DNA from 4 places in the Oceanobacillus luteolus genome. Region 1 is predicted to be linked to each of the others. Evidence: riboswitches for the same ligand, from Rfam matches in the RefSeq annotation. Region 1 holds a riboswitch; each other region holds the start of a gene.
The links. Region 1 has a riboswitch for S-adenosylmethionine ahead of ACFSBH_RS09885 (bifunctional homocysteine S-methyltransferase/methylenetetrahydrofolate reductase). Riboswitches for the same ligand answer to the same signal wherever they lie in the genome.

Region 1 (5,454 bases):
GTGCAATTGCAAAGTAAGTGTCCAGGTCCACTTTACCTCCCGTATAATGGAAACGTTTTGGCACAACTCCAAAGGTTGCTGATGTATCAAGTACCTGATCATATAGTGAAAAATCTCCAACAGGAATGAGATCAATTCCTATTTCCTTTTGCTTCTTTAAATGGTGAAGTCGAACTTCTCCTGTTTTTTCCAATAGTTCCGCTTCTGTGATATCACCATTCCAGTAGCTTTCAAGTGCCTTTTTCCATTCCCTGTTTTCCCCGATTCGTGGATAGCCTAAATTTGAACTTTTGATCTTCGACACATTAATTCCTCCAATTTTTTATATCTTTTCTCGCCATGAAGCGATTTTTATTAGTTTGGTTTGTACAATCAACGGTTTATGATGTCTAATATGCAACTTTTTCCAATACCTTCGTTTTTTCGCGGATGTACTCGACAAGTTCGATTGTAATGTCATAGCGCATAAATGGTGTAATCAAATAAATTCCATTAAAGTGTTCCAGCGCTGTATCGATTAAATCTTTTGATATCGCAATGCTCTCAGCAGTTGATTGTGCTTTATCTCCTGCCACTTTTCTCATTCGTTCACGTACTTCATCCGTCAGCTTGATTCCCGGCACTTCATTATGGAGAAACTCAGCATTTCTGGAAGTAGTAACCGGCATAATTCCTAAGAAAATCGGAATGTCAAAAATAGCTGTTTCCTTTTTTATTTCAATTATTTTTTCTGTACTATAAACCGGTTGCGTTAAAATATAATCCGCACCACTCGAAATTTTCCTTTCCAATCGTTGTACTGCTTTCTTCAGATTAGCTACGTTCGGATTAAATGCTGCGGCAACACTGAAGTCGGTTTTTTCTCTTAATGATTTTCCTGAAAATGAAATTCCTTTATTTCCTTTTTTGATTAGTTCGATCAATTGAAACGAATTGACATCAAATACCGAAGTCGCGCCGGGGAAGTCACCAATTTTCGTTGGATCTCCGGTAATCACCAGCATTTCCGTAATACCGAGAGTATGCAATCCCATTAAGTGTGACTGTAGTCCAATTAAATTACGGTCACGGCAAGTTAAGTGAACGAGTGGTCGAATACCTTGTTCTATTAATAGCTTTGCAACGGCAATATTGCTGATTCTCGGTGTGGCAAGGGAATTGTCCGCAAGCGTAATCGCATCAGCTCCTGCCTGCTTTAACGCTTTTGCCGCCTCTATATATCCAGTCATTTCTAAATGTTTCGGGGCATCTAGTTCAACGACAACTGTATGGCGTTCTATCGCAAGTTCTGGAATTGTTTTTCCTACTCGGATTCTTTCAGTTAAAAAATTTCCTTCTTCTGGTTTCTTCACATTTTTTTGTTCCAGTGGTACTAAACCTTGAATTCCCTCAGTTAACGCACGGATATGTTCCGGCGTTGTACCGCAACAACCACCTATTAGCCGAACACCTTGATCTCGTAAATCACTGGCACAAGTTTTAAAGTAATCCGGTTTATTTTCATAAAACAACACACCATCACGATAAGCGGGCAGACTCGCATTTGGATAAGCTGCTAAGTATGCATGTTCATGAAGTGGAACCGACTCAAGCGATCTAACCATTTGTGATGGACCAAGCCGACAATTTGTACCGACAATATCAGCACCAAGACTTTCTAATTCTTTTAATGCATCTGCCAATGCCAAACCATTTTCAATCACACCTGGTTCATGCATGGATACATTCGCTATAATCGGTAAATCTGTTTCTTCTCTGGCAATTTTTAAAACAGTCCTTAATTCATCCAAGCTGTAATACGTTTCTAAAATCAGACCATCTACACCTTCCAGTAATAAACAATATAATTGCTCTCTAAAACTACGTTTAATTTCATCCTCCGTTACGGTTAACGTTTGCCCCCCGTGAATCCCTCCTATACTTCCTAAAACATAGACTTTATTGTTACTCGCTTTCCTAGCGATTTGAACAGCTCTTTGATTAATTTTTTTCACTTGTTCTTCCAATCCATAACGTGCCAGTTTAATATAATTGGCACCATAGGTGTTCGTTTGTATGATATTAGCCCCTGCATTGATGTACGCTTCATGAATTGTTTGGATTTGTTCTGGTTGCGTCAGATTCAATTCCTCAAAGCTACGATCTACCCCATTTGAATATAAAATCGTTCCCATTGCCCCATCAGCAATTAAAATCCGTTCTTTCAAGTCTGTTAAAAGAGTCAAAAATTATGCACCCCCAAGTTTGCTAACATTGAAAAACAAAATAGGCATCTAACAGTTTTCCGAATCAATACCGGAAAAACTGTTAGATGCCTTTAGTTGTCTAATCGGCAAATTAACTTTTTTTAAGAAGCATTTTTGTGTTGAACAAGCTCTGTAAGACTCACATCCCCCTTTTTATTCTTATGGAGTTCTGATACCGAAGAACTTGCCTATGCTAGATGGAAGAGAATAACTGTTGGTCGACTAATAAGTTAATATCAAAAAACCTCTTCCTATGCAAATAAGAAGAGGTTGGATTCATCCGTTCATTCTCTTCTTATCTTCAAAGCACTTGGCTTACTGGAATTGGCACAGTACTGATTCAGTCTGTTGCCGAGGCTTCAACGGGCCAGTCCCTTCACCTCTCTGGATAAGAAATATAACTAGATATTAAATTGTAAATACATCTTACACGGAATTTTTTAATCTGTCAAACAATTCTACATTTCATTTTTATTAAACTTCTGACAAGAGATGCTATCGATGCAGTCATTCCTGGTGCGAAGCGTTGAAATCAAGTTCTTAATAACTTGAAAACACGTGATGTGCAATTAACCGATGAGGAAATTAAAGCAATTAGCGAACATCTTTAAATAAAACATATTACTATTCAATTGTTCCTGTATTTACAAGAGTTTGCCTGTTATACTTCTGGAGGTGTCCCTTCAGCATTCGATACGATTACATCGATTTGGACTAAAGCATCATTAGGTAAAGCCGATACACCAACCGTTCTTCGGGCAGGGATGCCGTCTGGGAAGAAAGTGGTGTAAGCTTCGTCTACCGCAGCCATATCTTCAATATTTTTAAGGAAAATATTTACTTTAACGACATCGTCCATCACATGATTGATACTTTCAATGATTGCCTTAATATTTTTCAAGCATTGTTCCGTCTGCTCTTTCACGTCGCCAGACACCAACTCAGCGGTTTCCGGATTCAAAGGTAATTGAGCTGAAATGTGATTGTAATGGGAAAACGCTACAGTCTGTGTAGATATAGAACTCTTAGGTGCTTGTTCCGTGTTGTTTGCCTTTATAACGATTCCATGCCTGTCTTCCACATCTTGTGGAGTAGTGCCATCTCCGTGAGATATGACTGCTTCAATTTGCACTAAAGCATTCATTGGTAGAGCTTGAGCAGCAACAGTTGTTAGTGCTGGAAAACTTGTGAATAGTTTTATGGGTAGAATATTCTCTTGGTATATTATCCTTTTATTTCCATAAAGCTGTTGAAGTTCATACTTTTAGAGAATGTTTCTTTATAGAATGACCTCACTTCCCTAAAGTATTATCTACAATTTGATGGATTAAAATTCCTCTCATTTTTAAATCCTTAAGTATGTCTTTCTATTCGATTCCACGATACATCTACGATCTCTTCCCTTTTATATGGAATAATGGTATGGAAATATCAACTAATGTACAAACTGAAACTGGATAGGAAATTTACTAATATACTGGAGATTTCGTTTATTCCTTCTGAACAGGAAAGGTGGAATTGGTTTGTACGGGGAAAAGCAGCATATTCAAGAGGACTCTACAGATATTGCGTTTCAATATAAACAAATGCAATCTTTGAACACTAATCAAAAAGGACAATCATCCAATCATTATTTTAAATCTATTGATTCTGCAGAACAGCAATATGTACTGGGGTGGATCTATTCAAAGGGGTATCTATTTAACTTTAAAAATATAAAGCACTCTGGGCTTTCCATCAAAGTCCCCGAAAGGGATAAGTATATCTTAAAATACATTCAAGAACTCCTCTCCTCAAAACGGCCAATAGTGATAGAAGTAATGAATGGGAGAAATTATGCTAAATTAACGATTGGAAATAAAGATATATATGATGATCTAATGAGCTGTGGTTTGGTACCGACTACGAATGCTGAATTAGAATATCCTGTAAATACTATAACAAACCATGCAGCTTTTATTCTTGGATACTTCGAGGGTAATGGTAGTATATCTTTTAATAATAAAACCAAAATACCAACCATTGAGATTGTTGGTACAGAAAGCATGATATCAACTATTAGAGATATATTAGTAAAAAAATTATCCTTAATAGAAGTTCCATTAATCCAAACAGAAAACTCGCATCGTATCAAGTATCCAGGATTTTACGTCGTCAATAAAATTAGAAAGTGGCTTTATCATTGGAACCCAGGGGTTTGCTTAATTAGGAAAAAAATAACATTTGATGAGCTTTTAAGTATAACCAATTACGGATATTCTATTTTCAGATGTCCCCATTGTGGAAAACAACAGGATCTTAACAAACTAAATATAAAACAACATGTAAAGATAGATGAATCCAGAGATTACTGCTCCATCAAATGTTCTTTGAGTTTTATAGATAATATCATGTAGAACTACTAGAACTTATACTAGATGATTTCTTAGTGCAAATCCCTTGCATCTCCCTAAAAACAGGTTTACTTTAAAAAACTAAGAAGGAGTCGCTTTTAAAGGAGGGTATGCTAGGATGCAAAAAACAGTAGACCGTTATTTACCTGCTATCAAAAAACTGCCTAAAGACAGGCCACTTACTAAACAAGATTTATTAACAGAACATTTTTTAATGATAAAAGACGGGACAACAGAAATTTACTACGCTCCCCACAATGAGTATATCAACAGCAACGCAAAAGTCATTATTGTTGGAATTACTCCAGGATGGAACCAGATGAAAGCTGCATATGAACAATTTATACAAAGCATAGCAGAAGGTGAAGATATAGAGTCTTGCCTTATTCAAACAAAAAAGGCCGCAAGATTTTTCGGTTCCATGAGAAGAAACCTCACTAGCATGCTTGATCAATGTGGTGTTCCAGAAGTGCTAGGTATTCCTACATCATCCGACCTATTTGGAAAAAGTAGCGATTTACTTCATACTACTTCGATAATCAAAAATCCAGTCTTTACTCATGGAAAAAACTATAATGGTCATCAGCCAGCAATCAACAGCTCCCCTTTATTACAACATTATGCATATGAAGTATTCCCGGAAGAACTAGCGCACATTACGTCACCTGCATTATTTATTCCGCTTGGCAAAACAGTAGAACAAATGATGTATAAATTAATAGAAGAAAAGAAAGTATCCGGGCATACTTACCTAAATGGATTTCCACATCCATCCGGTGCGAATGGACACAGGATGAAACAATTCCAACAAAACG
Region 2 (5,454 bases), on a different contig from region 1:
AGAAAATTTAAAGAAGCAATATTAGAACGTGAAGCACAAGTTACGACAGGTCTCGGTGATGGAATCGCGATGCCGCATGCGAAGAGTGCTGCAGTTAAAGAGCCTACCGTTCTATTTGCTAAAAGCAATAAGGGTGTGGATTATGAATCTCTGGATGGAGAGCCTTCGTACTTGTTTTTCATGATTGCTGTTCCAGAAGGCGCCGACAATACCCATCTAGAAACGTTGGCTTCCCTCTCGAAATTATTAATTGACGAAGCATTCATCGATCAATTGAAAAAAGCAATAACACCCGATGAAGTACATGCGCTATTCGAAGACGCAGTATCAGAAGAAGACGTGCAGGAAAAGGCTGAAGAAACAACTGCTAATGCGGAAAACAGCCAGAAAAAACCGTTCATCGTCGCCATTACCGCTTGTCCAACGGGGATTGCGCATACCTACATGGCTGAGGATGCCTTAAAGAAAAAAGCAGCTGAACTGAATGTGGATATCCGCGTAGAAACTCAAGGTTCTGAAGGAGCAAAAAACGCACTGACGGCTGATGAAATTGAACGTGCAGAATCTATTATCATCGCTGCCAGTAAACAAGTTGATTTAAGCAGATTTACTGGTAAACATGTGTTGCAACGACCGGTAACAGACGGAATTCATAAAGCCGAAGAACTCATTACAAAAGCAATGAACCAAGAAGCTCCGGTTTATCATGCTGATCAGGTGAAAACTTCTGAAACTGAAGAAGAAAAATCCTCTTCAATTTGGGGTAGAATCTATAAGGATCTGATGAATGGTATCTCCCATATGCTGCCATTTGTAGTTGGGGGTGGGATTTTACTCGCCATATCATTCTTATTTGAAAGTATGCTAGGCAGCGATAGTGAAATTTTCACCTTCTTAAATTCAATTGGTGGGAATGCATTTAGCTTCCTTATCCCGATTTTTGCTGGATTTATTGCAATGAGTATTGCCGACCGACCTGGTCTCATGCCTGGAATGGTAGCTGGTTTAATTGCCGTGAATAGTGATGCAGGTTTCCTCGGTGGTTTGGTTGGAGGCTTCCTTGCTGGTTATATTGTCGTTCTACTCAAGCAGCTTTTCCGCAATTTACCGAAATCATTGGAAGGTTTAAAACCGATTTTAATTTATCCTGTGATCGGCTTATTCTTTACTGGAATATTAATGTATTATATTTTTGGCCCAATTTTCTCAGGGATTAATTCAGCGATGATTAATTTCTTGCAAAATCTAGGAACAGGGAATGCGGTCATTCTTGGAGTGATACTTGGAGGAATGATGGCGATTGATATGGGTGGACCATTTAATAAAGCCGCTTACGCTTTCTCGATAGGAATTTTCACTGATACAGGTGATGGTAGTTTAATGGCGGCAGTAATGGCGGGCGGAATGGTGCCTCCACTTGCAATCGCGGTAGCCACTACCATGTTCAAACATAAATTTACAGAAGGCGAACGTAAATCCGGATTAACAAACTATGTTATGGGAATATCATTCATTACAGAAGGAGCCATCCCATTTGCAGCAGCTGATCCTATACGAGTCATTGCTTCGTCCATTATTGGAGCAGCAACTGCAGGAGGATTAACCCAGCTATGGAATACAGCCATCCCTGCACCACATGGTGGACTTTTCGTTATTCCACTTGCTGAAAATGCCTTGCTTTTCCTATTAGCTTTAGCTATTGGAACAATGGTTGCAGCAGTTGTACTTGGATTGTGGAAAAAAACAGTACGTTAACACATGTTAAAGATAACCCTCTGTGGGTTATCTTTTTTTATCCAGAAATTTCCTCGAATTAGTATTTTCGTCTCATCTTCCCTGAAAAGATTGACTTGAAAAAATTATGATGTTATTATGCATCTAACACAAAAATTTTTAGAACAATTGAATAATTATTTCTTATCCAGAGCGGCGGAGGGACTGGCCCGATGATGCCCGGCAACCTACTTAAAAATAGTAAGGTGCTAATTCCAGCAGGATTATATCCTGGAAGATAAGAAGAGCGTAATGATAAATCAACCCTCTTCTTAACGGAAGAGGGTTTTTATATTTTCATAAGTAGGAGGTTAGGAAACAGGATATATACCCTTTTTCAAGATAAGGGAAAAATGAATGTTAATCAGGAGGAAAAAAACTATGAAAAAACTAAAATATTTGATCATCAGTATGGTTGGATTAGTATTACTCATTTCTGGATGTTCCACTTCAGCCAGTACGGATGGTAAGCCAAAAAAAATCAAATTGGATTATGCGTACTACTCCCCTACTAGTCTAGTATTGAAAGAATTTGGATGGCTGGAAGAAGAATTGAAGGAAGATGGCATAGAAGTTGAATGGGTGTTAAGCCAAGGCAGTAATAAATCCTTGGAATTCCTGAACAGTAATAGTGTAGATTTCGGTTCTGCGGCAGGTGCGGCTACCTTAATGTCAAAAGCTAATGGCGCTCCAATCAAGACCGTCTATATCTTCTCCAAACCAGAATGGACTGCACTCGTCACAAATCAGAATTCAGGAATTGAATCGATTCAAGACTTAGAAGGAAAACGAGTTGCCGCTACACTGGGTACGGATCCATACATTTTCTTGCTTCGTGCTTTAAATGAATCCGGTATCTCAGCAGATGATGTTGAAATTGTAAACCTGCAACATGGAGATGGTGCTTCTGCCTTATCTTCCGGTTCTGTTGATGCCTGGGCGGGGCTTGACCCACATATGGCAAGACTGGAATTGGAATCCGATGCCGAACTGTTTTATCGCAATCCTGACTTCAATACGTATGGATTTTTAAGTGTAAGAGAGGAATTTGCTGAGCAATATCCCGACTATGTGGATAGAGTTATTGAGGTTTACGAGAAAGCTAGAGAATGGACCATTGACAATCCAGAAAAGGCTGCAGAAATCCTGGCAGAAGAAGCGAGCATCGAACTGGAAGTGGCAAAAACACAGATTGAACGGAATGATTTCTCCAATGCTATACCGAGTAAGCTGCATCATGAGGCGCTGATTGAAGCAGGCAATGTCTTACTTGGAGAAGTAATCGATGAAACAACAGATATTGAGGAAGTAACTTCCGAACTCATTGATTCGTCGTTTGCGGAAGAATCAATCAAGTCTGAATAAGGTGGAGGGAACAAGATGAAATACAAAGGGGAATTAACAACATCAGTACCTTTAAAGAAACATATCGAAAAGAATAAAGCTACTGGGAAACTTAATGGATTTTCAGGGTCTGGAAGAACAGTAATTTTAGGCAGTATTATTCCGGTAACCCTCTTAATAATATGGGAGGGTTTAAGTAGATTAGAAGTATTACCTGCCTACCAGCTTCCCGCACCGACCGTTATTTTCAACACCATCCTGACGATGGCGCAGGATGGAACGTTATGGTCGCATATCGGGATAACGACTATCCGTGTATTTCAAGGATTTATATTAGGTACCATCGTTGCAATCATCCTAGGATCGTTAGTCGGATTTTATAAAAAAGCGGAGCAACTGTTAGACCCGATGCTACAAGCCTTCCGCTCCATCCCTTCCCTCGCTTGGGTACCTTTATTCATCCTATGGATGGGAATTGGCGAACCTTCGAAGGTGACGATGATTGCAGTCGGTGTGTTTTTCCCGGTGTATTTAAATATCGTGAGCGGGATAAGCGGCGTGGACCGAAAATTAATCGAAGTCGGCAAAATGTATGGTTTAAACAACTTCCAACTCATCAAAAGAATCATCTTACCTGCTGCATTGCCTTCCTTTATTGTCGGACTCCGCAGCGGTCTTGGCTTAGGGTGGATGTTTGTTGTCGCAGCGGAACTAATGGGTGCAAGTCAAGGGTTAGGGTATTTACTCGTACTTGGACAAAATACACTTTCACCCGAGACAATTATCGCAAGTATTATTTTATTTGCAGTGATTGGTAAATTATCGGATTGGATTTTAAAACTGATTCAAGACAGATCTTTGCATTGGCAGGATAGTCTGGAACGATCGTAAACATAGGGGGTAATCAAATGAGCCTTGAATTAAGGGATGTCAGCCGAACGTTTGACGGGAAAACAGCAGTGAATAATATCAACTTCTCCGCCAATCCTGGTGAGATTATCGGACTTCTTGGCACGAGTGGCTGTGGGAAAAGTACATTATTACGTGCAATTTCAGGACTCGATCGTGGTTACGACGGAGAAATTGCAATTAACGGAACGACGACAAAAGCAGTGCATGAAAAGGTAGGATTCATTTTCCAAGAGCCGAGATTATTTCCATGGTTAACGGTATTGGAAAATGTAACTTTCGGCTTAAAGGGAGATAAACAAGACATGACGGCGCGTGCTATTGAGTATTTGGAAAGCGTCGGCTTAAAGGGCAGTGAGAAACTTTATCCAAAACAATTGTCCGGCGGGATGGCCCAGCGTGTAGCAATTGCAAGAGCATTGGTCACATCACCGGAAATCCTTTTATTAGATGAACCATTCAGCGCCCTCGATGCATTTACAAAAATGCAACTGCAGGATTTGTTGTTGGATGTTTGGAAGACTCATCAGTCCACCATCGTTCTAGTCACCCACGATATTGACGAAACAACATATTTATGTGATCGCATCATTATTTTAAGAGGGCAGCCTGGAGAAATCGATAAAGAAATTGAAATTAGTGAAGCACGTAATCTCGAGCGTGGCAGCGAGAAAGCCGCATTCTACAAGAAAGAGATTTTAGACAGCCTTGATTTGAATAAACAGAGTTCGCGCATCTAAAGGGAGGAAAAGAACATGACATTAAAAAATAGAAGTATTCCATCTTTAGCTAATCATGCTTACAATCTATCAGACTATAACGAAGTAAGGAAAAACTTTGACTGGAACCAATTAGGGAGAGATTTTATCCGGGAAGACGGTAAGGTCAATGCAGCACATGAGACGATTGACCGTCATGTAGAAGATGGCTATGGTGATAAAATTGCCCTCCACTATGTCAATGGTGAGGAGAGACAAAGTTATACCTTCAAAGAAGTGAAGGAAAAAACGGATCACTATGCAACAGTTTTAAAGAATTCTGGTGTTAAAAAAGGAGATCGCGTATTTGTTTTCCTTCCGAAAACGCCAGAATGCTATATTTCCATCCTGGCAATCATTAAGATTGGTGCCATTGCTGGTCCACTTTTTGAAGCCTTCATGCAGGATGCGATAAAAGAACGTATCAATGACTGTGAAGGTACACTGCTAATTACAGATAAGGATATGGTAAATAGAGTGCCGCAAGACGAAATCCCTTCGTTAAAAACCATATTATTTGTGGAGGATATCGAAGTACTTACTATTGAAGGTGTAGAAGAAGATGTTGTAGAGTGGCTCGACCCGGAAGATGGATTAATTATTCATTATACAAGCGGTTCTACAGGAAAACCTAAAGGTGTGCTCCACGCTCATCGGGCGGTCGGTCATC
Region 3 (5,454 bases), on a different contig from region 1:
GCCACTTCATCCAGTTCCGTCATATCGACAAATGTGTGTTCAATTTTATAACGGGTCAACACCTCTGTTACAAAACGATAGGTTCCACCGTACACATCCCTGGAAATCACCACATGGTCACCAGCCGATAGCAACATAAATACAGAAGATATCGCAGCAATGCCAGAGGAAAACGCGAATCCTCTCGTACCACCTTCAAGCGCAGCAATCGTTTCCTCTAACACTTGCCTTGTAGGGTTGCCTGATCTGCTATAATCAAACGGACCAAACTCATCAAAGCTTTCTTGGTGGAAGGTGGAGGAAAGATATATCGGAACATTCACAGCACCAGTTTTCTGTTCGACATTGCCACTTCTTGATGCATGGATGAATTTGGTTTCTAGTTGATTATGGATCATACTTCAACCTCCTCCTTTTTTACAAATGCAAATACTTGTTTCAAGTCTGCAATCAGGTCTTCTGCATCTTCAATACCAACAGAAAAACGTAATAGACGATCGTCAACGCCTCGCCGTATCCGTTCTTCAACTGGTATGTCCGCGTGGGTCTGGGTAGCTGGATACGTAATAAAACTTTCGACTCCTCCAAGACTTTCAGCAAACGAAATTAATCGCAAGTTTGCCAAGAACGGGGTAACCCATTTGCTTTCTTTCAGCCGGAATGAAACCATACCGCCAATTCCGGGATATAGTACATCCATTACAGCAGGTTCAGTTTTTAAATACTCAAAGATCTTCTTTGCATTTTCCTCATGGCGTTCCATTCGTAGAGCAAGCGTTTTTAATCCTCTAATTAATAGCCAAGAGTCAAAAGGGGATAGGACAGCACCGGAGGCATTATGGTTTGTTGCAAGCTGTTCACAAATTTCCTCTCCTTTAGCGACGACCAATCCAGCGAGAACATCATTGTGCCCACCGACATATTTTGTTGCACTATGAATGACAATATCAGCTCCTTGTTCAATCGGTTTTTGCAAATAAGGAGTTAAAAATGTATTGTCTACAATCAGCAAGAGGTTATATTTTTTAGCTAGTGTTGCATATGCTCCGATATCAATTTGCTGCATTAAAGGATTCGTTGGAGTTTCAATGAATAATGCTTTCGTTTTGTCGGTGATCAGTTTTTCTGTTTCAGCAACTCCGCTAAATGTGGAGTAGATTGTTTTAATATCATAGGTGTCTGTATAATATTTCAGCAACCGGTAAGTCCCACCGTAAATATCTTCTGGAACAATTATCTCATCGCCTGTTCGAAAAAGGGAGAGGACCAATTGGATGGCAGCCATCCCTGAACTACAGGCATACCCTTGATCACCAGCCTCTAATTTTGCAATGCCATCTTCTAAAATCGTTCGTGTCGGATTCTTTGTCCGAGTGTAATCATATCCTGTAGATTGACCAAGACCATTATGGCGATAGGCTGTCGATAAATAAATGGGCGGATTGATTGTACCTGTAGTTTTGTCAGAACGGTTTCCTAACTGAACCAGTAGTGTCTCGATACGGTTCTCCGTCATGTTATCAAACTCCTTTCTGTGAATGGAGCAAAAAAGACCTTCTATAAGAAGAAGGTCCATATAAACGAAGCTTCTTCTTATCTTCTAGGTAGATACCTATTGGAATTAGCACCTTGGCCTAATTCAGACCGGTTGCTGAGACTTCACTGGGCCAATCCCTCCGTCTCTCTGGATAAGAATTAAATATTTTATTTTAGGAGAGGGAAAACGTTATCCCCAAATTTCTTTCGACAGATCCACAATGGACTTCAGCTTTCTCCATTGTTCTTCTTCCGTCAATTTATTTCCATGATGAGTGGAAGCAAAGCCGCATTGGGTGCTCAGGCAGATTTGGTCCAATGGTACATATTTTGTTGCTTCCTGGATTCGTGCTTTGATGGTTTCTTTATCTTCAAGTTCTCCATGCTTTGAAGTAAAGACACCAAGCACCACCCGAGGTCCCCCTTTTGGAATATACTTTAAAGGTTCGAAGCCGCCAGAACGCTCATCATCAAATTCCAGGAAAAATCCATCGACTTTCTCCTTGGCGAAAAGGGTTGGTGCAACAAGTTCATAGCTCCCTTCAAATGCCCAGTTTGAGCGGTAGTTTCCACGACATAAATGTGTCGTTACGATTAAATCTTCCGGTTTTCCTTCCAACACACCATTCACAACGCGGAGTGCAAGATCAATGAGATATTCTCTTGAATATTTTCCGTCATTAAACGGGATATCTGGTGAAGTAAGTCCGGCAAAATATACGTCATCAAATTGGATATAACGAGCCCCAGCATCATAGAAGGCTTTCAATGCATCGCGATAGGCTTGGATGACATCCTTTGCATAGTCTTCAATGTCAGGATAGATTTCCTCATTGATGATCCCTTCGTTGAACAGTTGATTCGGGCTAGGGATTGTTTGTTTGGCAACCGCACGGTCAGCAACTATTTCCTTGAATTCTATAAAATCTTTGATGAATGGGTGGTCAGGACTGAAGGAAACTTTCCCCGTATTGCGGACGTTATACTTTTCGGTTTCCTCGTTACCATGGAAAATGTAACCCACTTCTGGCACATACCCATCAATTCCATTCAAATGCTCAAGGAAATCCGTATGCCAGAACCTACGTCTAAACTCACCATCCGTTACTGCTTCTAATCCAACTTCAATTTGTTTATCAACAATTCGCTTAATCTCTGTCGTTTCAACTTCCCGTAATTGTTCCGCCGTAATTTTCCCTTCTTGGAATTCTTTTCTCGCAACATGAATGCTATTAGGACGTAATAAATTTCCAACCTGATCTCCTCGAAACGGTGCTTTTGTTAATGTAATAGACATGTCATCTCCCACTTTCCATATGTTTTTATTTGCTGTTCCTTTATCGATACGACATCTTGTTTATGGATTTAAGTCTGTTATGTACGCAATAATAAAACCCCCTTCTTAATAAGAAGAGGGTTAGACCACTGTCATGTCATTTGCTCTTCTTATCTTCAAGCATTACGCTTCTGGAATTGGCACGGTGCTAAAAAAAGTCCGTTGCCGAGGCTTCAAAGGGCCAGTCCCTCCACCTCTCTGGATAAGAAAAAAGTTTATTTAGTTAATTGTTAATAAACACACTACAATGGAACTTATAAAAAGTCAAGCACGTTTTTAATGATTTTTTTCGTGATTATTTTAGAAGTTAGAAGAATTATTAGTAGCATAGCGTAAATACATAGACAAAGATGCCCATAGTACTGTAGAAAGTGCTGAGATAGTCATACAGCAATTCTCGATGTATAAAACAAAAATACAAGAACTATTAGCTCTTACGGATAATAAAGTTTTATAAAAATAGGAAGGAGTAATCCTAAATTTATTCCAAGAAGAACAGTTTCTCTCTAAATGTCGAAAAGTTATTGGCGAAACAGCTTGTTTAATTGTATTGAGAAAAGATAAATATCTATGGTGGTTCTCAGTAGGCGATTGCATTTTATACCTATTTCATCCAGAGCTTGCAAATCTTGGTCAATATCAAGTTAATCAAAGACAATTTTATGAATGGATTGGGCAAGCAAACACATTTGATCAAATGGTACCTTGCTATAGCAGAGGAATAAGGGAACTGAGAAAAGGAATAAATCGTGTATTATTAACAACTGATGGTTTCGTTGAATGTCCTAATGAACCCTTCTCTAACCCTGAAGAGATTTATAATGTAATGACAAATCATCAAATTGAGGATGGTATAAATACATTATTACAAACAATTAAAAAAAATAATGTTCGGGATAGTACAACAATTATTTCTTGGGAGGTAAATATTACTAAAGAGGTGACAAAACCAAGTAATAAATAAGTAGATTAATTTTCAACTAATGGATAATCGTTAAAATCTTGGATTGGTTTTACTGTTTTTGGAGATTTATATTGTCAAATTAATTTGAAACGTTATCGTTTTTGGAAAAACTTGACATTTAAGTAAAATATTTGTAAAGTGTTTATGAATGCTTATTAAATAAATAATATTCTTATCCGGAGAGGTGGAGGGAATGGCCCTTTGAAGCCCGGCAACAGGCCTGTTAGGTACTGTGCTAATTCCTGCAAGCAATTGATGCTTGCGAGATAAGAAGAGAATTGGACGCTAAAAGTTCTAAACCTCTTCTTATTTTTAAGAAGAGGTTTTTTAACGTGTTACTCAAGAATAAAATAGCAACTGTTTTAATGCATTACTTTTATGTACCAATTTCATATTTGTTGCATGCTGATTAGACAACTAAAGGCAGCCCGTTAACCATATTAATGGGGAAAGCTTTCTTTGAAAGGGGGAGATTTTATGATTCATCAAAGCGTGGTCAATCGTATTTAAAAAAGCTTTTCTGTCTTTCGATAAGAAATGATCCTGTACAGACAGGATAGAAAAGAAGAGTTTAGTGTTATATTGGCGAGTAATCAAGAGCCAACGTCATACTTTTAATTGCGCTTGAAGTAGAAGTTTTGATGAATGATAGAATTAATGTGTGACTGGACGACCAGAGACACACTATTTCAAGTTTTCATCTCAAAGTGAAACTTGGAAAAGGAGTCTCTTTTGTTGTTTATTAGACTACTTTTATTTTTGGCTATTGGGAATAAAAATATTTGGAGGTATCTGATAAATAATCAACATAAGGAACGTAGATAAGAAATTTCAGACGCCTGATGGAGAGTTCAATGCTGTATCGTCAGTTAGTTTAGATATTAATGAAGGCGATATTTATGGCGTGATTGGTTTTAGTGGTGCGGGAAAATCAACTTTACTACGCATGATTAACTTGTTGGAACAACCTGATTCAGGTGAAATCATTGTCGATGGTGAAAATATGCTTTCCATGTCCCGCAAGAAACTATTGCAAAAACGAAAAACAATTGGAATGATTTTTCAACATTTTAATTTATTAACGAATCGAACGGTACTTGATAACGTTTCTTTTCCTTTAGAGTTAGCAGGTGCAAGTAGAACGGAAAGGAAAGAGAGAGCATTGGAATGCTTGAAGACAGTGGATTTACTTGACAAAGTAAATGCTTATCCAGCAACTCTTAGCGGGGGACAAAAACAACGGGTTGCCATTGCAAGAGCAATCACCACGCAACCTAAAGTTCTGTTATGCGATGAGCCACATCAGCAGTAGACCCTCAGACAAAGGAAACAATACTAGATTATTTAAAAACAATAAACGAAGCATTGGGAATTACGATTGTCATTGTCACTCATGAGATGAATGTTGTTAATAAAATATGTAACAAAGTTGCGGTTATGGAGCAGGGAAAAGTCGTTGAGACTTTCAATTTAGAAGAAAACAAAGATATTAAACCGAAATCAGTTATTTCAAAAATCCTTTTCAATGAATCCAAAGAATCCATCCAGAAAGGTGATGTCTATGTGGGATAAGATTATACCCGTATTGCCAGAAATGAAATTGGCATTATGGCAAACA
Region 4 (5,454 bases), on a different contig from region 1:
CTTTTTTTTGTTTATATGCGCACCAAGCAGTTTTTAAGGAGGAATATGTACCTATTGCAGCAGATCCATAAAATGCCCCCATAAAAACTCCAGCCCATAAATCTCCACGATGACTAATAAGGATAGATATTAAAAAGCCTAAGATACTTGCGATTGTAGGAAAATATTGTCTTGGTATCGGAAACAATTTAAAACACTGCGTCAATATTAAAACTGCTGGTACTGCAAGAACGCCATCCAAAATGTTTGTGTGAATCGTTGGAAATTCCAAGACTATTCCTCCTATCAAGCTTCAGTTTGACTTGTAAAAGTATAACCGAGAAATGGGATTTCATACACTGACAGTTGAATTCAGGATAAACTAGAGTACAAGTTTTGGAAATGCGAAGAAAGTGCATATAATCTGAAAATTTGATAGAATACTATATAAATCTTTAAGTAGCATTAACCGTATACACAGGAGGAGAGTAAATGGCAACAGTTATCACAAAGCTCAATAAAGACACAGGCATCATATATGAATTCAACAAGGAGAATAAACCTACAAAAACAGTAGCACCAGGAACCACCTTAACAATTGAGACTTATGATTGTTTTGAAGACCAAATCCAAACAGAAGATACTGTAATTGAGAGAATTGACTGGAACCGGATTAATCCGGCAACAGGTCCGGTGTTCATAGAAGGTGCAGAGCCAGGGGATATCTTAAAAGTTAAGATTGAAAAAATTGATGTTAATGATCAAGGTGTAATGGCAGTCGTACCTGAATTAGGTGTAATGGGTGATTCCATTGAAAAAATGGAAGCGAAAATCATGGAAATCAAAGATGGTAAAGTTCATTTTAATGGTGTGGAAGCCCCATTGAATACAATGGTTGGTGTAATTGGTGTTGCTCCAGAAGGGGAAGGAGTGAATTCCGGTACTCCAGGTGCTCATGGTGGAAACATGGACAACAAGATGGTTAAGGAAGGAGCAACCTTATATTTCCCAGTTGCTGCAGAAGGTGCATTATTTGCTTTAGGTGATCTTCATGCTGCAATGGGAGATGGTGAAGTAAGTGGTTCCGGAGTCGAAATTGCAGGGGAAGTTACTGTAACGCTGGATGTAATCAAAGGAGAAGAAATTGTACAGCCCATGCTAGAAAATGATGAAGTATTCACACAAATTGCTTCAGGTGAAACTTTAGACCAGGCAGCAAAGCTTGCGACTACATTAATGATTGAACGCATTGCTCAGAAATCAGGCCGCCCGATCAGTGAAGTGACGATGCTGATGAGTATGAATGCCCAGTTAGAAGTTTGCCAAATTGTGAACCCTCAGAAAACCGCACGGCTAGTTGTCCCGAAATGGCTACTGCAACAGTTGGATGTAAATCTGATTTAACATTCTGATTCTATTTACCTATTTGTGATTTTTATCATGAAAAGCGAAAAAAGATATAATAGTTTGACAAATAATCGAAATGCTCTATAATAGCAAGCAGAGTAATTTTTTGCAAAAAACTAAATAAATGGAACTTATCAAGAGTGACCGAGGGACTAGGCCCAATGACGTCCAGCAACCCCTAACATAATGTTAGGTAGGTGCCAATTCCTACAGAATGGATTTTCATTCTGAAAGATAAGCTGAATAATTTGTATCGGTATGTCTTTCAGAAGTGAAAGGCATACTTTTTTTGTGGAAAATGAAAGAATATAAAACAGGGGGAAATACAAATGAAGAAAAGATTACTATTACTTGCTTCACTTCTACTCGTCCTATTACTTGTTGCATGTGGAAGCGGGGATGAGGAAACGGATAACGAAGCAGCAGCGGAGACAAATGGGACTACCGAAGAAAATAGCAATGCGTTGAGTGAGGACAAGTTGGTTGTAGGTGTAACAGCTGGTCCGCATGAGCAAGTGTTTGAAGTGGTGAAGGAAATTGCCGCAGAAGATGGGTTGGAGATTGAAATCGTATCATTCACAGATTATATTATCCCAAATACTGCACTTGCTGAAGGAGAGTTGGATGTCAATAGTTATCAACATAAGCCATTTATGGAGCAATTTAATGAGGACCATGGAACGAATCTAGTAGCAGCATTCCCAACAACGTTAAGTGCGATTGGTGTCTACTCTAATACATTAAATGATATTAACGATACACCTGAAAATGCGAAGGTTGGTATTCCAAACGACCCGACAAATGGAGCGAGAGCACTTATAATTTTTGAAGAAGCTGGCTTGATTGAACTCGATGAGGAAACAAGGGAAAATGCAACACCGCTTGATATTGTAACGAATGATTTGAATCTGGAATTTATTGAACTCGATGCAGCACAGCTTCCAAAGATGCTTGATGAAGTGGATTTGGCTGTGATCAACGGTAATTATGCACTTGAAAATGGCTTGGATCCATTGAAGGATTCACTTTTTACGGAGTCTTCGGATTCTCCATATGTGAACCAATTGGTTGTTCGCGAGGAGAATTTGAATGACCCGGTAATCGAAAAACTAAAAAGTTACTACTACTCTGATGAAGTAGCAGAATTTGTTTTGGAAGAGTTCGAAGGTGCTTACCAACCTGTTTGGAAATGATTAGGAAAAGCAGCTTGATAGAGGAAATAAAGGTAGACTATCATTGTCCAAAGGGTTGAAATGAAGTACTCTGATGAGCTGAATCGGAGTTAGAAAAATGAAAGATGAAATTGTTTACTGGACGAATTCTTAGCGAATTCGTCCTTTTTATGTATATACGATATCTGAAGGAGATGTGAGAGGCTTTTTCATTACCTCAAACGGTAAAGTTATAGGAGAGACGTCATGTAAGATATTCTCGCGTTCGATTAGGGGGGTGAATTGTAATGGCTAAACAAACGTAAGATGTTGTCACGTTCGGTTAGGGGGAGAATTATTAAGGCTAATCGAATGTAAGACATTCTCACATTTGATTAGAGGTAGAATTATGATGTCTAATCGAACGTAAGCTGTTCTCACGTTCTATTAGAGGGTGAATTATGATGACTAATCGAACGTAAGCCTTTCTCGCGTCCGATTAGAAGTAGAATTATGATGACTAATCGAACGTAAGCCTTTCTCGCGTCCGATTAGAAGTAGAATTATGATGTCTAATCGAACGTAAGCCGTTCTCTCGTTCGCTTAGAAGTAGTCTAATCGAACGTAAGCCATTCTCTCGTTCGCTTAGAAGTAGAATTATGATGTCTAATCGAACGTAAGCCGTTCTCACGTTTGATTAGAGGCAGAATTATAATGTTTAATCGAACATAAGCTGTTCTCTCGTTCGATAAGAAGTAGAATTATCAAGTTCTAATCAAACGTAAGCTTTTGTCACATACATTTAATTATGAATTTGTAAGTGGGAATAAACCTAAATTGAGATTAAATTTATTTGATTTCAACACCAGTTCCATGTAGCGTTTCACCTTGTCCCAGCATAGGCTATAGCATGTTCAAGGAGAGGAAGTGTACGTTTGGAACTGACCATTGCTCATTTACTCTATGGCTTGTTTACTTTGTTGATTATAATGACAATGATTTTCCGGAAAGGTGTGGTTTTACCGACTTTACTCGGAACCTTTATTATCGCGTGGGTATATAAGGGGAGTGTCGTTGGTGGATTTACGTCGATCTTCCATGCGAATTTAGTTGCTGCGCAAGAGTTGTTCAGTATATTTTTAATCATTACGTTCATGCTGGCTCTCCTGCATTCTTTACGTGATTTAGGTGCGGATCGAAGGATGATTCAACCTATCCAGAAACTGATGGTGAATGGCCATATTTCGTTTTTCGTATTAGTAGCAGTCACTTATATTATTTCATTGTTTTTTTGGCCGACACCTGCTGTTCCATTAATCTGTGCATTACTTGTTCCAGCAGCCATCCGAGCTGGATTGCCTGCAATGACTGCTGCAGTTGCCATTGCACTCGCTGGACAGGGGATGGCACTATCCTCAGATTATATTGTGCAAGTGGCACCAAGTTTGTCTGCTCCTGCTGCTGGGGTAGATGTCGAGTCTATAGCTGATAAAGCGTTTGTCATGTCGTGGATTTCTGGTGGAGTAGCGATTCTCTTAGCTTACTTATTGAACAGGAAATCCATCCGTTCTAAAGATGATCCGTTGAACGAAAAGGATCTGAAAACACTGCAGACTACGGAAGAGTCTACAAATAAAGTGAGAACTGCTCATCTGACCACTTGGAGTAAAATCTTTGCAATATTAGTTCCTTTATCTCTCCTTATCGTCGTTATTTATATGATGTACAATAAGCTGTTTGCTCAAAGTGGTGATCTGGTCGGGGGAGATGGTGCAGCCTTTGTTGGCGGTGTAGCAGTAATTCTATTATTGTTGTCGACAGTTGCTTTTGGAAGGCATCATGCCTTAGATTACATTAGTAATCATATTACAGAAGGATTTGTGTTTGCTTTTAAAGCAATGGGGCCGGTTATTCCGATTGCAGGCTTTTTCTTCTTAGGAAGTCCTGAGCTTTCCGGCAAGATACTAGGGGTAGAAGAAGGACCCGCGCTATTATTCGATTTGGTCACGGCCACTCAAGAATTCTTACCGCAGAGTGCTTTACTTGCAGGGTTAAGTATACTGGTAATTGGTATCATCACAGGGCTGGATGGATCGGGATTCTCAGGATTACCTCTTACCGGTGCTCTGGCAGCTTCCTTGGAAACAGCTTCCATTGATGCGTCCACATTAGCTGCAATTGGACAAATGGGAGCAATCTGGACAGGTGGCGGAACAATTATTGCATGGTCGTCACTAATCGCCATTGCCGGTTTCTGTGGAGTGTCTGTCATGGACTTGGTCCGTAAAAACTTCTTCCCAGTCATTATCGGTTTGACAATTATGACATTCATTGCGGTGTTTTTTCTATAATAGTCTCTGGAGTCATTCTTGGGAATGGCTCTTTTTGATTTAAAAGATCGATATCGACTTTCCGTACCATGTTTAATATGCTATTCGGAAAGTATGCCCCCTTTTGAAAACGGGATGATACAACATTCTGTATCCAAAAGGGGGCAATCTATTTCTTCATTAAATTTTAGTGTTTCTTTTCTTTGCACGCTGTTCCAATTGTGATTTAGGCTGTTGATCAGCCACATCCTCTGAATGGCCTTGTGGATTTACACTTGATCTTGCTTTTTTACCTTTATTCTTGGACAATTGCCACACCTCCAGTAATAGTGTTGCAATTTCATTATTTTATATGCATGGATTGTAGCCTTTTTCAATTTCCTCCCGCTAATCCATTCCAATAAAAATCAACTAATTCCTTTGCTAAATCTTCCACAGAATCAAATGAATTTTGATAGCTTTCATCCATTGAATTTTTGACGGTCAATAAATTTACAAAAACCAGCGTCGCAAGCCGTGGGTTGCATTTTCGGATTTCTCCCCGCTCCATGGATCTGGTTAGAGCGGATTCCAGTTCATTGTATAGC

Region 2: it holds a riboswitch for S-adenosylmethionine, as region 1 does, so the genes downstream of both, ACFSBH_RS19160 (aliphatic sulfonate ABC transporter substrate-binding protein) here and ACFSBH_RS09885 (bifunctional homocysteine S-methyltransferase/methylenetetrahydrofolate reductase) in region 1, are expected to answer to the same signal.
Region 3: it holds a riboswitch for S-adenosylmethionine, as region 1 does, so the genes downstream of both, ACFSBH_RS00255 (5-methyltetrahydropteroyltriglutamate--homocysteine S-methyltransferase) here and ACFSBH_RS09885 (bifunctional homocysteine S-methyltransferase/methylenetetrahydrofolate reductase) in region 1, are expected to answer to the same signal.
Region 4: it holds a riboswitch for S-adenosylmethionine, as region 1 does, so the genes downstream of both, ACFSBH_RS05470 (MetQ/NlpA family ABC transporter substrate-binding protein) here and ACFSBH_RS09885 (bifunctional homocysteine S-methyltransferase/methylenetetrahydrofolate reductase) in region 1, are expected to answer to the same signal.

The regions. Positions count from the first base shown of each region.
Region 1 is NZ_JBHUDE010000045.1:13,811-19,264, forward strand. Features, by position in the region: gene metE (5-methyltetrahydropteroyltriglutamate--homocysteine S-methyltransferase) at 1-304, opposite strand, end outside; gene ACFSBH_RS09885 (bifunctional homocysteine S-methyltransferase/methylenetetrahydrofolate reductase) at 390-2,225, opposite strand; SAM riboswitch class I at 2,539-2,641, opposite strand; gene ACFSBH_RS09890 (RidA family protein) at 2,908-3,390, opposite strand; gene ACFSBH_RS09895 (hypothetical protein) at 3,770-4,642, shown strand; gene ACFSBH_RS09900 (hypothetical protein) at 4,758-5,454, shown strand, end outside.
Region 2 is NZ_JBHUDE010000162.1:39,617-45,070, forward strand. Features, by position in the region: gene ACFSBH_RS19155 (PTS fructose transporter subunit IIABC) at 1-1,755, shown strand, start outside; SAM riboswitch class I at 1,915-2,018, shown strand; gene ACFSBH_RS19160 (aliphatic sulfonate ABC transporter substrate-binding protein) at 2,155-3,138, shown strand; gene ACFSBH_RS19165 (ABC transporter permease) at 3,154-4,008, shown strand; gene ACFSBH_RS19170 (ABC transporter ATP-binding protein) at 4,026-4,766, shown strand; gene acsA (acetate--CoA ligase) at 4,782-5,454, shown strand, end outside.
Region 3 is NZ_JBHUDE010000002.1:21,484-26,937, reverse strand. Features, by position in the region: partial or broken gene metC (cystathionine beta-lyase) at 1-398, opposite strand, end outside; gene ACFSBH_RS00260 (methionine biosynthesis PLP-dependent protein) at 395-1,516, opposite strand; SAM riboswitch class I at 1,591-1,695, opposite strand; gene ACFSBH_RS00255 (5-methyltetrahydropteroyltriglutamate--homocysteine S-methyltransferase) at 1,727-2,833, opposite strand; SAM riboswitch class I at 2,980-3,081, opposite strand; gene ACFSBH_RS00250 (hypothetical protein) at 3,423-3,836, shown strand; SAM riboswitch class I at 4,006-4,109, shown strand; gene ACFSBH_RS00245 (ATP-binding cassette domain-containing protein) at 4,741-5,148, shown strand; gene ACFSBH_RS00240 (hypothetical protein) at 5,202-5,408, shown strand; gene ACFSBH_RS00235 (methionine ABC transporter permease) at 5,398-5,454, shown strand, end outside.
Region 4 is NZ_JBHUDE010000022.1:135-5,588, forward strand. Features, by position in the region: gene ACFSBH_RS05460 (hypothetical protein) at 1-271, opposite strand, end outside; gene ACFSBH_RS05465 (acetamidase/formamidase family protein) at 472-1,383, shown strand; SAM riboswitch class I at 1,515-1,627, shown strand; gene ACFSBH_RS05470 (MetQ/NlpA family ABC transporter substrate-binding protein) at 1,716-2,579, shown strand; gene ACFSBH_RS05475 (hypothetical protein) at 3,473-4,888, shown strand; gene sspL (small, acid-soluble spore protein L) at 5,048-5,176, opposite strand; gene ACFSBH_RS05485 (TetR/AcrR family transcriptional regulator) at 5,241-5,454, opposite strand, start outside.